Regions from separate parts of the Streptomyces sp. NPDC087440 genome, predicted to be linked through region 2. Evidence: riboswitches for the same ligand, from Rfam matches in the RefSeq annotation. Region 2 holds a riboswitch; the other holds the start of a gene.

Region 1 (5,763 bases), on a different contig from region 2:
TCGGCCCGTGTCCGTACCGATATACGGACAGGGGGTTACGCAGCGCGGTCGCAGCCCCTAGATTTCGCGCACGTTACGACTGTAAAGATCGCGCGAGGGGACGGATCGCCATGGCAGAGCCGAGACCGACAGCGGAGACCGAGCAGGCCGGGGCCGCCCCGGAGCCCGCCCGGCGCAGGCCGTCGCCCAAGTCGGTGGCGATCTGGTCCCTGGTGGCGATCGTCGGCGCGGCCGGCTGGGCGGTGCTCGCGCTGTCCCGCGGCGAGGACGTGTCCGCCGCGTGGATGCTGGCGGCGGCCCTCGGCTCGTACGCCATCGCGTACCGCTTCTACTCGAAGTTCATCGCCAACCGGGTGCTCAAGGTCGACAAGACCCGCGCCACCCCGGCCGAACTGAACAACGACGGCGTGGACTTCCACCCCACCGACCGGCGCGTCCTGTTCGGGCACCACTTCGCGGCCATCGCGGGCGCGGGTCCGCTGGTCGGGCCCGTGCTGGCGGCCCAGATGGGCTATCTGCCGGGCACGATCTGGATCGTCGCGGGCGTGATCTTCGCGGGCGCGGTCCAGGACATGGTCACGCTGTTCTTCTCCACCCGCCGCAACGGCCGTTCGCTCGGCCAGATCGCGCGGGACGAGATCGGCGCGGTCGGCGGCGCGGCGGCGCTCATCGCCGTGTTCGCGATCATGATCATCCTGCTCGCGGTGCTCGCCCTGATCATCGTGAACGCGCTGGCCGAGTCCCCCTGGGGCGTCTTCTCCATCGGCATGACCATCCCGATCGCCCTCTTCATGGGCATCTACCTGCGCATCCTGCGCCCGGGCCGGGTCACCGAGGTCTCCCTGATCGGCGTCGCGCTGCTGCTGCTCGCCATCGTCGCGGGCGGCTGGGTCGCGGAGTCCTCGTGGGCGGAGACCTTCACGCTGGAGCCGGGCACGCTGGTCATCTGGATGGTGGTCTACGGCTTCCTCGCCTCGGTCCTCCCGGTGTGGCTGCTGCTCGCCCCGCGCGACTACCTCTCCACCTTCATGAAGGTCGGCACGATAGGGCTGCTCGCGGTGGGCGTGCTGATCGCGCTGCCGACGCTGAAGATGGACGGCATCACCAAGTTCGCCACCAGCGGGACGGGTCCCGTCTTCGCGGGCTCGCTCTTCCCGTTCGTCTTCATCACCATCGCGTGCGGCGCGCTCTCCGGCTTCCACTCCCTCATCTCCTCGGGCACCACCCCGAAGATGATCCAGAAGGAGACGCAGATCCGGACGATCGGCTACGGCTCCATGCTGGTCGAGTCGTTCGTCGCGATCATGGCGCTGATCGCCGCCTGCATCATCGACCCGGGCCTGTACTTCGCGGTCAACGCGCCCGCGGGCGTGGTCGGCGACACCGTGCAGGCCGCGTCCCAGGCGGTCGGGAACCTCGGCTTCACCATCTCCCCCGACGCCCTGGCGCAGGCCGCCAAGGACGTCGAGGAGGCCAGCCTGCTGCACCGTACGGGTGGCGCGCCGACCTTCGCGCTCGGCCTCTCCGAGATCTTCTCGGCGGCCTTCGGCGGGGCCGCGATGAAGGCGTTCTGGTACCACTTCGCCATCATGTTCGAGGCGCTGTTCATCCTGACGACGCTCGACGCGGGCACCCGGGTCGGCCGGTTCATGCTCCAGGACATGCTGGGCAACGTCTACAAGCCGTTCAAGAACGTCAGCTGGAAGCCCGGCGTCTGGATCGCCAGCGCCATCGTCGTCATCGCCTGGGGCTACTTCCTGTGGGTCGGCGTGCACGACCCGCTGGGCGGCATCAACCAGCTCTTCCCGCTGTTCGGCATCGCCAACCAGCTCCTCGCGGCCGTCGCGCTCGCCGTCTGCACCACGCTGCTGATCAAGTCCGGACGCCTCAAGTACGCCTGGGTGACGGCCGTTCCGCTGCTGTGGGACGTCGCGGTCACGCTCACCGCGAGCTGGCAGAAGATCTTCTCCGACGACCCCAAGGTCGGCTTCTTCGCCCAGCGCGACGTCTACCAGACCGCTCTCGACAAGGGCCTCGACAAGGTCGGACTCGCCAAGAACCGGGAGCAGATGGAGACCATCGTCACCAACTCCACGGTGGACGGCGTCCTTTCGATCCTCTTCGCCGTACTGATCGTGGTCGTCCTCTTCGAGGCCTGCCGCGCCTGCCTGAAGGCGATCCGCCACCCGGCGGCGGTCACCCTCAGCGAGACGGCGTACGTGAAGTCGAAGATCGTCGCCCCGGCCTCGCTGTTCGCCACCAAGGAGGAGAAGGCCGAGCTGGCCGCCGCGGGCCTCGGCCCGGACGGCCGCCCGCTGAAGGAGGAGAGCACGGTATGAGCACCGGGGCACTGCGGCACGTGAGCACGGGAGCCCTGCGCAGCGCGGCAGCATGGCGGCACCGGCTGTCCCGGCTGCGGTGGTTCGTGCGCGAGCTGACGGGCGAGGCGACGTACGACCGTTACGTCGCCCACGCCCGCTCGCACGACCCGAACGCCCCGGTCATGTCCCGCCGCGCCTTCGAGCGCAGCCGCACCGACGCCCGCGAGGGCGACCCGCGCGAGGGCTTCCGCTGCTGCTGAGCCTGCTGCTGAGCCGGTCCGGCCGGCTGTCGTACGGCCCGGTGTCCCGCCCCTCGATACGGGGTGGGACACCGGGCCGTCGCCGTTGCACACTGCCGGGCATGGACATGCGCATCCGCATCGCGGAACCCGCCGAATACACCGCTGTGGGCGAGATCACCGCCCACGCCTACCTGGACGACGGCCTCCTCTCCCACGGCGCGCAGGACACCTACCTGCCGGTCCTGCGCGACGCCGCCTCCCGCGCCGAGAAGGCCGAGCTGCTGGTCGCCGTGGACGCCGACGGGACGGTGCTGGGCACCGTCACCTATGCTCCCCAGGGCAGCCCCCTCCAGGACATCGCCGTCGCCGGCGAGGCCGAATTCCGCATGCTCGCGGTCGCGCACGCGGCGCGGGGCCTCGGCGTGGGCGGGGCACTCGTACGGGCCTGCATCGACCGCGCACGGGCCGAGGAAGGCGTCGTACGGCTGGTGATGTCGACCCAGCCGACGATGCTCGGCGCGCACCGGATCTACGAGCGTCTGGGCTTCGTACGAACGCCCGAGAAGGACTGGGAACCGCTGCCCGGACTGGGCCTGCTGACGTACGAATTGGGGCTTTAGCCCCTATGCACGGGGCCCTCCGGCCTGCTTCCGCCGGTGAAGTGTTACGCCACGCGACACAACATGTGGTGGGTTCCCCAACGGGCACCCACCACATGTATGCTCGTCCTCGCTGTCGCCGCAGGGGAATCCGGTGAGAATCCGGAACTGTCCCGCAACGGTGTGTCATGTGCGCATTTGCGCACCGCCAAGTCCGAGGACCTGCCGACGGCTCATCCGGCTCGACCGAACCGGATACCGATACGTCCGGGCCCCGAGGATGGGCCGGTGGACGCCAGGCGACGTGCGCCCTTTTCCGGGCTGCCGTGTGCTCGCGCGCCCCCGCTCCTCCCCGTGGCCCCGCGCCGAGCGAGGGAGAGCCCCCACGTGACCATCGCGCCAGTCGATCCGGCCATCGCCGAGCAGAGTCAGGACAGTCAGGACGCCCCCGGGACCGCGCTGCTGCGCACCCTGACCGACCTGACCGCCGACCTGACCGACACCGACCCCGGCCGGGTCGCCGCCGCCGCCCTGCGTGGGCGCAACGCGCGCTCGGACGCCGCCGAGCTCCGGGAGCTCGCCACCGAGGCCGCCGCCGGTCTCATCTCCGAGGACCCCGCCTACTCGCGCCTCGCCGCGCGCCTCCTCGCCCGGACGATCCGGGACGAAGCCGCCACCCAGGGTGTGGGCTGCTTCTCCGAGTCCGTCTCCGTCGGTCACCGCGAAGGGCTCATCGCGGACCGCACGGCCGACTTCGTCGCCAAGCACGCGGCGGCGCTGGACGAGCTGATCGACCTCGACGGCGACAACCGCTTCGAGTACTTCGGCCTGCGCACGGTCTACAGCCGGTACCTCCTGCGCCACCCCATCACCCGCCAGGTGATCGAGACCCCGCAGCACTTCATGCTGCGCGTGGCCTCCGGTCTGGCCGAGGACGACAGCGAGCGGGCTCTCGCCGAGGTCGCCTCGCTCTACCAGCTGATGAGCCGCCTGGACTACCTCCCGTCCTCGCCGACGCTCTTCAACTCCGGCACCCGCCACCCGCAGATGTCGTCCTGCTACCTCCTCGACTCCCCTCTCGACGAGCTGGACTCCATCTACGACCGCTACCACCAGGTCGCGCGCCTCTCCAAGCACGCGGGCGGCATCGGCCTCTCGTACTCGCGCATCCGCGCCCGAGGCTCCCTGATCCGCGGCACCAACGGCCACTCCAACGGCATCGTCCCGTTCCTGAAGACGCTCGACGCCTCCGTCGCGGCCGTCAACCAGGGCGGCCGCCGCAAGGGCGCCGCAGCGGTCTACCTGGAGACCTGGCACGCGGACATCGAGGAGTTCCTGGAGCTCCGCGACAACACGGGCGAGGACGCCCGCCGCACCCACAACCTGAACCTCGCCCACTGGATCCCGGACGAGTTCATGCGCCGCGTGGACCAGGACGGCCAGTGGTCCCTCTTCTCCCCCGCCGACGTCCCCGAGCTGGTGGACCTGTGGGGCGACGACTTCGACGCCGCCTACCGCAAGGCGGAGGCCGCCGGTCTCGCCAAGAAGTCCATGTCGGCCCGCGAGCTGTACGGCCGCATGATGCGCACCCTCGCGCAGACCGGCAACGGCTGGATGACGTTCAAGGACGCCTCCAACCGCACCGCCAACCAGACGGCGGAGCCCGGCCACACGGTCCACTCCTCCAACCTGTGCACCGAGATCCTCGAGGTCACCAACGACGGCGAAACGGCCGTCTGCAACCTCGGCTCGGTCAACATGGGCGCCTTCGTCCTCGACAGCGGCGAGATCGACTGGGACCGCCTGGACAAGACGGTCCACACGGCCGTCACCTTCCTCGACCGCGTCGTGGACATCAACTTCTACCCGACCGAGCAGGCCGGGAAGTCCAACTCCACGTGGCGCCCGGTGGGCCTGGGCGCGATGGGCCTCCAGGACGTCTTCTTCAAGCTGAAGCTGCCGTTCGACTCCCCGGAGGCGGCCGCACTCTCCACTCGTATCGCCGAGCGCATCATGCTCGCCGCGTACGAGGCCTCCTGCGACCTCGCCGAGCGCGCGGGCACCTTCCCCGCCTGGGACAAGACCCGCGCCGCGCGCGGCGTCCTGCACCCCGACCACTACGGCGTCACGCCCACCTGGCCGGAGCGCTGGGACGCCCTGCGCGCCCGCGTCGCCAAGACCGGCATGCGCAACTCGCTCCTCCTCGCCATCGCGCCGACCGCCACGATCGCCTCGATCGCGGGCGTGTACGAGTGCATCGAGCCGCAGGTCTCCAACCTCTTCAAGCGCGAGACGCTCTCCGGCGAGTTCCTCCAGGTCAACTCGTACCTGGTGCGCGACCTCAAGGAGCTCGGCGTCTGGGACGCCCAGACCCGCGAGGCACTGCGCGACGCGTCCGGTTCGGTCCAGGGCTTCAACTGGATCCCGCAGGAGGTCCGCGACCTCTACCGCACCGCCTGGGAGATCCCGCAGCGCGGCCTGATCGACATGGCGGCGGCCCGCACCCCGTACCTCGACCAGTCCCAGTCCCTCAACCTCTTCCTGGAAACGCCCACCATCGGCAAGCTCAGCTCGATGTACGCGTACGCCTGGAAGAAGGGC
Region 2 (5,763 bases):
GTAGCCATTCCGGGGGGAATCATGGCCCGTGATCACAAACCGTCCCTGCGCCGCGCCCGAAACCGCGCGACACGCCGCGCCCGCAACCGGGCGTCGCACCGCGTCCGAACCCTCTCCGCCGCCGCGGCCGCCACCGCCGCCCTCACCCTGGGTACGACCGTCCTGCTGACCGGCCCGGCCCGGGCCGCCTCCGCACCGCGCGGTCACGACGTCTCCGGGCACCAGAAGAACGTGGACTGGAGGAAGGCCAGGAAGAAGGGGGCGACCTTCGTCTACGTCAAGGCCACCGAGTCCCACACCTACCGCAACCCCTATTTCTCCCAGCAGTACAACGGCTCCCGCGCGGCCGACATCAAGCGCGGGGCGTATCACTTCGCCCTGCCGCACCAGTCCTCGGGCCGGGTCCAGGCCGCCCACTTCGTACGCAACGGAGGGGGTTGGCGGAACGACGGGAAGACGCTGCCGCCCGCCGTCGACCTGGAGAACAACCCGTACAAGAAGATCAACAAGAAGAACAAGTGCTACGGCCTCACCCCCGCCCAGATGCGGCGGTGGATCGCGTCCTTCAGCGACGAGGTGCGCCGCAGGACCGGCCGCCGCCCAGTGATCTACACGACCACGCTCTGGTGGAACGACTGCACCGGCCGCAGCACCGCCTTCGGCCGGAACCACGCGCTGTGGCTGGCGCGCTACAGCACCTCGCCGGGTCCGCTGCCCGCGGGCTGGTCGTACTGGACGATCTGGCAGTTCGACAACGGCCGGGGTTCACTTCCGGGTGACCAGAATCTCTTCAACGGGTCGCACGGCAGGCTGAGCGCCTTCACCCGGCGTTGACGCCCCGGGCGCCCCTAGGGAGAACCCGCCCGCACCGCCGTTCCGGTGAAAAGCGGAACGGCGGTGCGGCGTTTCGGGTCACCGTGATGCCCCATCCAGTTCATCTTCCGTTCACTCAGGTTGCTTACGTTCCAACGGCCACTGACCTCAAACGATTGCCTGGGTAAATGGAACACATCACGCTCCTTCTCGGAATCGTGATCGTGACCGCTCTCGTGTTCGATTTCACGAACGGTTTCCACGACACTGCCAACGCGATGGCGACCACCATCTCGACCGGCGCACTCAAGCCCAAGACGGCGGTGGCCATGTCCGCCGTGCTCAACCTCGTTGGTGCCTTCCTCTCCGTGGAGGTCGCCAAGACGATCTCCGGCGGGCTCATCAACGAGAGCGGCATCACGACAGAAGTGATCTTCGCGGCGCTGGTCGGCGCGATCCTCTGGAACCTGTTGACCTGGCTGATCGGCCTGCCGTCCAGTTCCTCCCACGCACTCTTCGGCGGCCTCATCGGCGCCACCCTGATGTCGGTGGGCGCCTCCGGCGTCAACGGCAGCGTCGTCATCACCAAGGTGCTGCTGCCCGCGATCGCCGCGCCGATCGTCGCCGGCATCGCCGCGTACCTCGCCACGAAGCTCACCTTCAAGCTGGCGAGCAAGACCGACGAGAAGGCCACCGCCAAGGGCTACCGGGCGGGCCAGATCGCCTCCGCCGGTCTCGTCTCGCTGGCGCACGGCACCAACGACGCGCAGAAGACCATGGGTGTCATCACCCTGGCCCTGGTCACCGGCAACGTGCTGGCCCCCGGCGCCAACCCCCCGATGTGGGTCATCGTCTCGGCCGGTGTCGCCATCGCGCTCGGCACCTACCTCGGCGGCTGGCGCATCATCCGCACCATGGGCAAGGGCCTCACGGACCTGCGTCCGCCGCAGGGCTTCGCCGCCCAGACCGGCGCCGCGACGGTCATCCTGGCCTCCTCGCACCTCGGTTTCTCCCTCTCCACCACGCAGGTCTGCTCCGGCTCCGTGATGGGCGCGGGCCTGGGCCGCAAGGGCGGCGTGGTCCGCTGGTCGACCGCGACCCGGATGTTCGTGGCGTGGGGTCTGACCCTGCCCGCCGCGGGCGCGGTCGCCGCGGCCGCCGAGTTCCTCACCGGTCAGGGCACGTGGGGCGTCACCGTCGTCGCGATCCTGCTGGTGGCCGGGTCCGCCGCGATCTGGGCGCTGTCGCGCCGCAAGCCGGTCACCGCCGACGACCTCGACGAGACGGCTGCCGCCGCCGAGCCCGCGGGCGTCGTCACCACGGCCATCGCCGCGGTCACCCCGCCCCCGGCCGGTGTCTTCCCGAGCGAGGCCACGTACTCGGCCACCGGTGATCTGAAGACCACCCTCCACTCCCCCACCGCCGACCCGGTCCGCCCGGCCGCATCGGTCTAAGGACACACGCGACATGAACATCGACTGGGCAGCTCTCGGCACCGTCTTCGGTGTCAGCCTCGTGGCCACCGTCGCCCTGGTGGGCCTGTTCACCCTGGGCATCGTGGGCCTCTCCAAGCAGACCGCGGCCGCCGCCTCGGGCGGCTCCGCCCCGATGGCCCGCACCGGCGCGTACGCCTGCTTCGCGCTGTGCGCGGCGGCGGTGGCGTACGGGATCTTCCTGATCGTCGCCTGACGCGCACACCCGCCCGTCACCCGACCCGCACCCCCTTCGAACCGCCCCGCGCCCCGTGCGCGGGGCGGTTTCGCGTGCGCCCCCTGCCCGCCCCGTGTGGGCCTCCGCACACCGGACTGCCGCAGGTCAACCCCAGGTTGACGGGTGTTCGCGGGGCGTGGTGGACTGCCGGAGCCAATACGGCGGCATGGAGAGGAAGCCGGTGCGAATCCGGCGCGGTCCCGCCACTGTCACGGTCGATCCGAGAAGGGTCGCGCCGAAGCCAGGAACTCCCAGCCGCTCGTCACCTCGAACCAGGGCGCGGACCCTGAGTTAAGGACACGTCGCCATGCCCGGCTGCGGTACACGCGGTTCCGTTGTCATGCCCCCGTACGCGTTCGCGGTCGGCGCCGCCCTCGGGATGGCCTGCGACGCCGTGTTCGGGGACCCGCGCCGGGGACATCCGGTCGCCCTCTTCGGACGTGCCGCCTCCACCGTCGAGAAGGCCCTGTGGCAGGACGACCGGGCGCGCGGCGCACTGCACACCCTGCTCTGCGTGGGCGGGGCCGCCGGAGCCGCCGCCGTCGCCTCCCGTCTCCTGCGCCGCTCCCCCGCCGCCTCCGTCGCGTTGACCGGTGCCGTCACCTGGTCCGTCGTCGGGGGTACGTCGCTGGGGCGCGAGGCCCGGGCGATCGGCGGGGCGCTGGCCGCCGGTGACCTGGAACTGGCCCGCGAACGCCTCCCCCACCTGTGCGGGCGCGACCCGCAGGCGCTGGACGGGCAGCAGATGGCGCGGGCCGTGGTCGAGTCGGTCGCCGAGAACACGTCGGACGCCGTGGTGGGCGCGCTGGTGTGGGGTGCGGTCGGGGGCGTGCCCGGGCTGGTCGCGTTCCGGGCGGTGAACACGCTGGACGCGATGGTCGGGCACAAGTCGGCGCGCTATCGCCGGTACGGGTGGGCCTCGGCCCGTCTCGACGACGTCGCGGGCTGGCCCGGCGCACGGCTCACCGCGGCGCTCGCGGTGCTGGCCGGGGACGACTCACGGGGCGCTCTGGCCGCCTGGCGCGCCGACGCCGCCGCGCACCCGAGCCCCAACGCGGGCCCCGTCGAGGCGTCCTTCGCGGGCGCGCTGGGCGTGCGGCTCGGCGGCACGCTGTCGTACGCGGGGCGGGTGGAGCACCGGGCGGTGCTGAACGGGGAGACGGGGCGTCCGGTGGACGTGCCCGACATCGAACGTGCGGTGCGGCTGTCGCGCCGGGTGGGTGTGCTGGCGCTGGCCGCGTGTGCGGCGGGGCGGCTGGCGTTTTCGTACGCGAAAGGACGTAACGCATGAGCGGCGGCGGACTGCTGGTCGCGGGGACCACTTCGGACGCGGGCAAGAGCGTCGTCACGGCGGGGATCTGCCGGTGGCTGGTGCGCCAGGGGGTGAAGGTCGCCCCGTTCAAGGCGCAGAACATGTCCCTGAACTCCTTCGTGACGCGTGAGGGCGCGGAGATCGGCCGCGCCCAGGCCATGCAGGCGCAGGCCGCACGCGTCGAGCCGACCGCGCTCATGAACCCGGTCCTCCTCAAGCCCGGCAGCGACAAGTCCAGCCAGGTGGTGCTGCTCGGCAAGCCGGTGGGCGAGATGAGCGCGCGCGGCTTCTTCGGCACGGCGGGCGGGAAGACGTACGGGAAGGGTGTTCAGGGCGGGCACCGGGAGGCGCTGCTCGGGACGGTCACGGAGTGCCTGGCGGAGCTGCGGAGCCAGTACGACGCGGTGATCTGCGAGGGGGCCGGCAGCCCCGCCGAGATCAACCTCCGCCGCACGGACATCGTCAACATGGGCATCGCGCGGGCCGCCGACTTCCCGGTGGTCGTGGTCGGCGACATCGACCGGGGCGGGGTCTTCGCCTCCTTCTTCGGCACGACGGCGCTGCTGGCGGAGGAGGACCAGCGGCTGGTCGCGGGGTACGTGGTGAACAAGTTCCGGGGTGATGTGTCGCTGTTGGAGCCCGGCCTCGACATGCTGGAGGACCTGACCGGCCGCAAGACGTACGGCGTGCTGCCCTTCGCGCACGGCCTGGGCATCGACGAGGAGGACGGCCTGCGGGTGTCCCTGCGGGGTGCGGTCCGCGAGTCGGTGGTGGCGCCGCCGGTGGGCGAGGACGTGCTGCGGGTCGCGGTGTGCGCGGTGCCGCTGATGTCGAACTTCACGGATGTGGACGCACTGGCCGCCGAGCCGGGTGTGGTCGTGCGCTTCGTGGACCGGGCCGAGGAGCTGGCCGACGCGGACCTGGTGGTCGTGCCGGGGACGCGGGGGACGGTCCGCGCGCTGGAGTGGCTGCGGGAGCGCGGCCTGGCCGACGCGCTGGCGCGGCGGGCCGCTGCCGGTCTCCCGGTGCTGGGCATCTGCGGCGGCTTCCAGCTGCTGGGCGAGCTGATCGAGGACGAGGTCGAGTCGAGGGCCGGGCTGGTCGAGGGGCTGGGCCTGCTGCCGGTACGGGTGCGGTTCGCCCGCGAGAAGACCCTGGCCCGGCCGGTGGGGTCGGCGCTCGGGGAGACCGTCGAGGGCTACGAGATCCACCACGGGGTGGCGGAGGTCCTGGGCGGGGAAGCCTTCCTGGACGGGTGCCGGGTGGGCGCGGTCTGGGGCACCCATTGGCACGGGTCGCTGGAGAGCGACGGTTTCCGGCGGGCCTTCCTGCGGGAGGTGGCCGTCGCCTCCGGGCGGCGGTTCGTGCCCGCTCCGGACACGAGCTTCGAGGGGTTGCGCGAGGAGCAGCTGGACCGGCTGGGCGATCTGATCGAGGAGCATGCGGACACGGAGGGGCTGTGGCGGCTCATCGAGTCGGGCGCGCCGGTGGGGCTGCCCTTTGTCCCGCCGGGGGTGCGGGCCCTGTGAGGGGTGCGGCCGGGGCTGCGGCTGGGCCAGGGGCGGCACCGGGCTGGGCCGGGAGCGGGAGGGGCCGCCCCCTTGCCCGCCCGTCCCGCCCCCGGGGGGCGGCCCCGCCGCCCAAGGGGGCTGGGGGGATGGCTGCCCGGAGGGCATGCCATCAGGGGCGCGGGGAACTGCGCGAGCAACCACCCACAAGCCGCGCGGCCAAGCGCTTTAGGTGAAGGGGCGGGACTGGGGCAGCGCCGCAGGCAACCGAGGTGCCGGGCACGGCACAGAACGAGGCCCAGCCGCAGCAAGCCGAGCGGCCCCCAGCGGGACGGGACCGGAATGACGATGAGGATCACGATGACGATGGAGACCGTATGAGTACGCCTTACCCCTTTACCGCGATCGTCGGCCAGGACG

The links. Region 2 has a riboswitch for cobalamin ahead of ACIO3O_RS38545 (cobalamin biosynthesis protein). Riboswitches for the same ligand answer to the same signal wherever they lie in the genome.
Positions count from the first base shown of each region.
Region 1: another riboswitch for cobalamin. It lies ahead of ACIO3O_RS12020 (ribonucleoside-diphosphate reductase subunit alpha); the one in region 2 lies ahead of ACIO3O_RS38545 (cobalamin biosynthesis protein).

Region 1 is NZ_JBIUXN010000004.1:204,450-210,212, forward strand. Features, by position in the region: gene ACIO3O_RS12005 (carbon starvation CstA family protein) at 111-2,339, shown strand; gene ACIO3O_RS12010 (YbdD/YjiX family protein) at 2,336-2,581, shown strand; gene ACIO3O_RS12015 (GNAT family N-acetyltransferase) at 2,683-3,183, shown strand; cobalamin riboswitch at 3,266-3,407, shown strand; gene ACIO3O_RS12020 (ribonucleoside-diphosphate reductase subunit alpha) at 3,550-5,763, shown strand, end outside.
Region 2 is NZ_JBIUXN010000030.1:6,454-12,216, reverse strand. Features, by position in the region: gene ACIO3O_RS38560 (lysozyme) at 22-834, shown strand; gene ACIO3O_RS38555 (anion permease) at 1,002-2,267, shown strand; gene ACIO3O_RS38550 (hypothetical protein) at 2,281-2,502, shown strand; cobalamin riboswitch at 2,655-2,794, shown strand; gene ACIO3O_RS38545 (cobalamin biosynthesis protein) at 2,864-3,814, shown strand; partial or broken gene ACIO3O_RS38540 (cobyric acid synthase) at 3,811-5,579, shown strand; gene ACIO3O_RS38535 (putative cobaltochelatase) at 5,721-5,763, shown strand, end outside.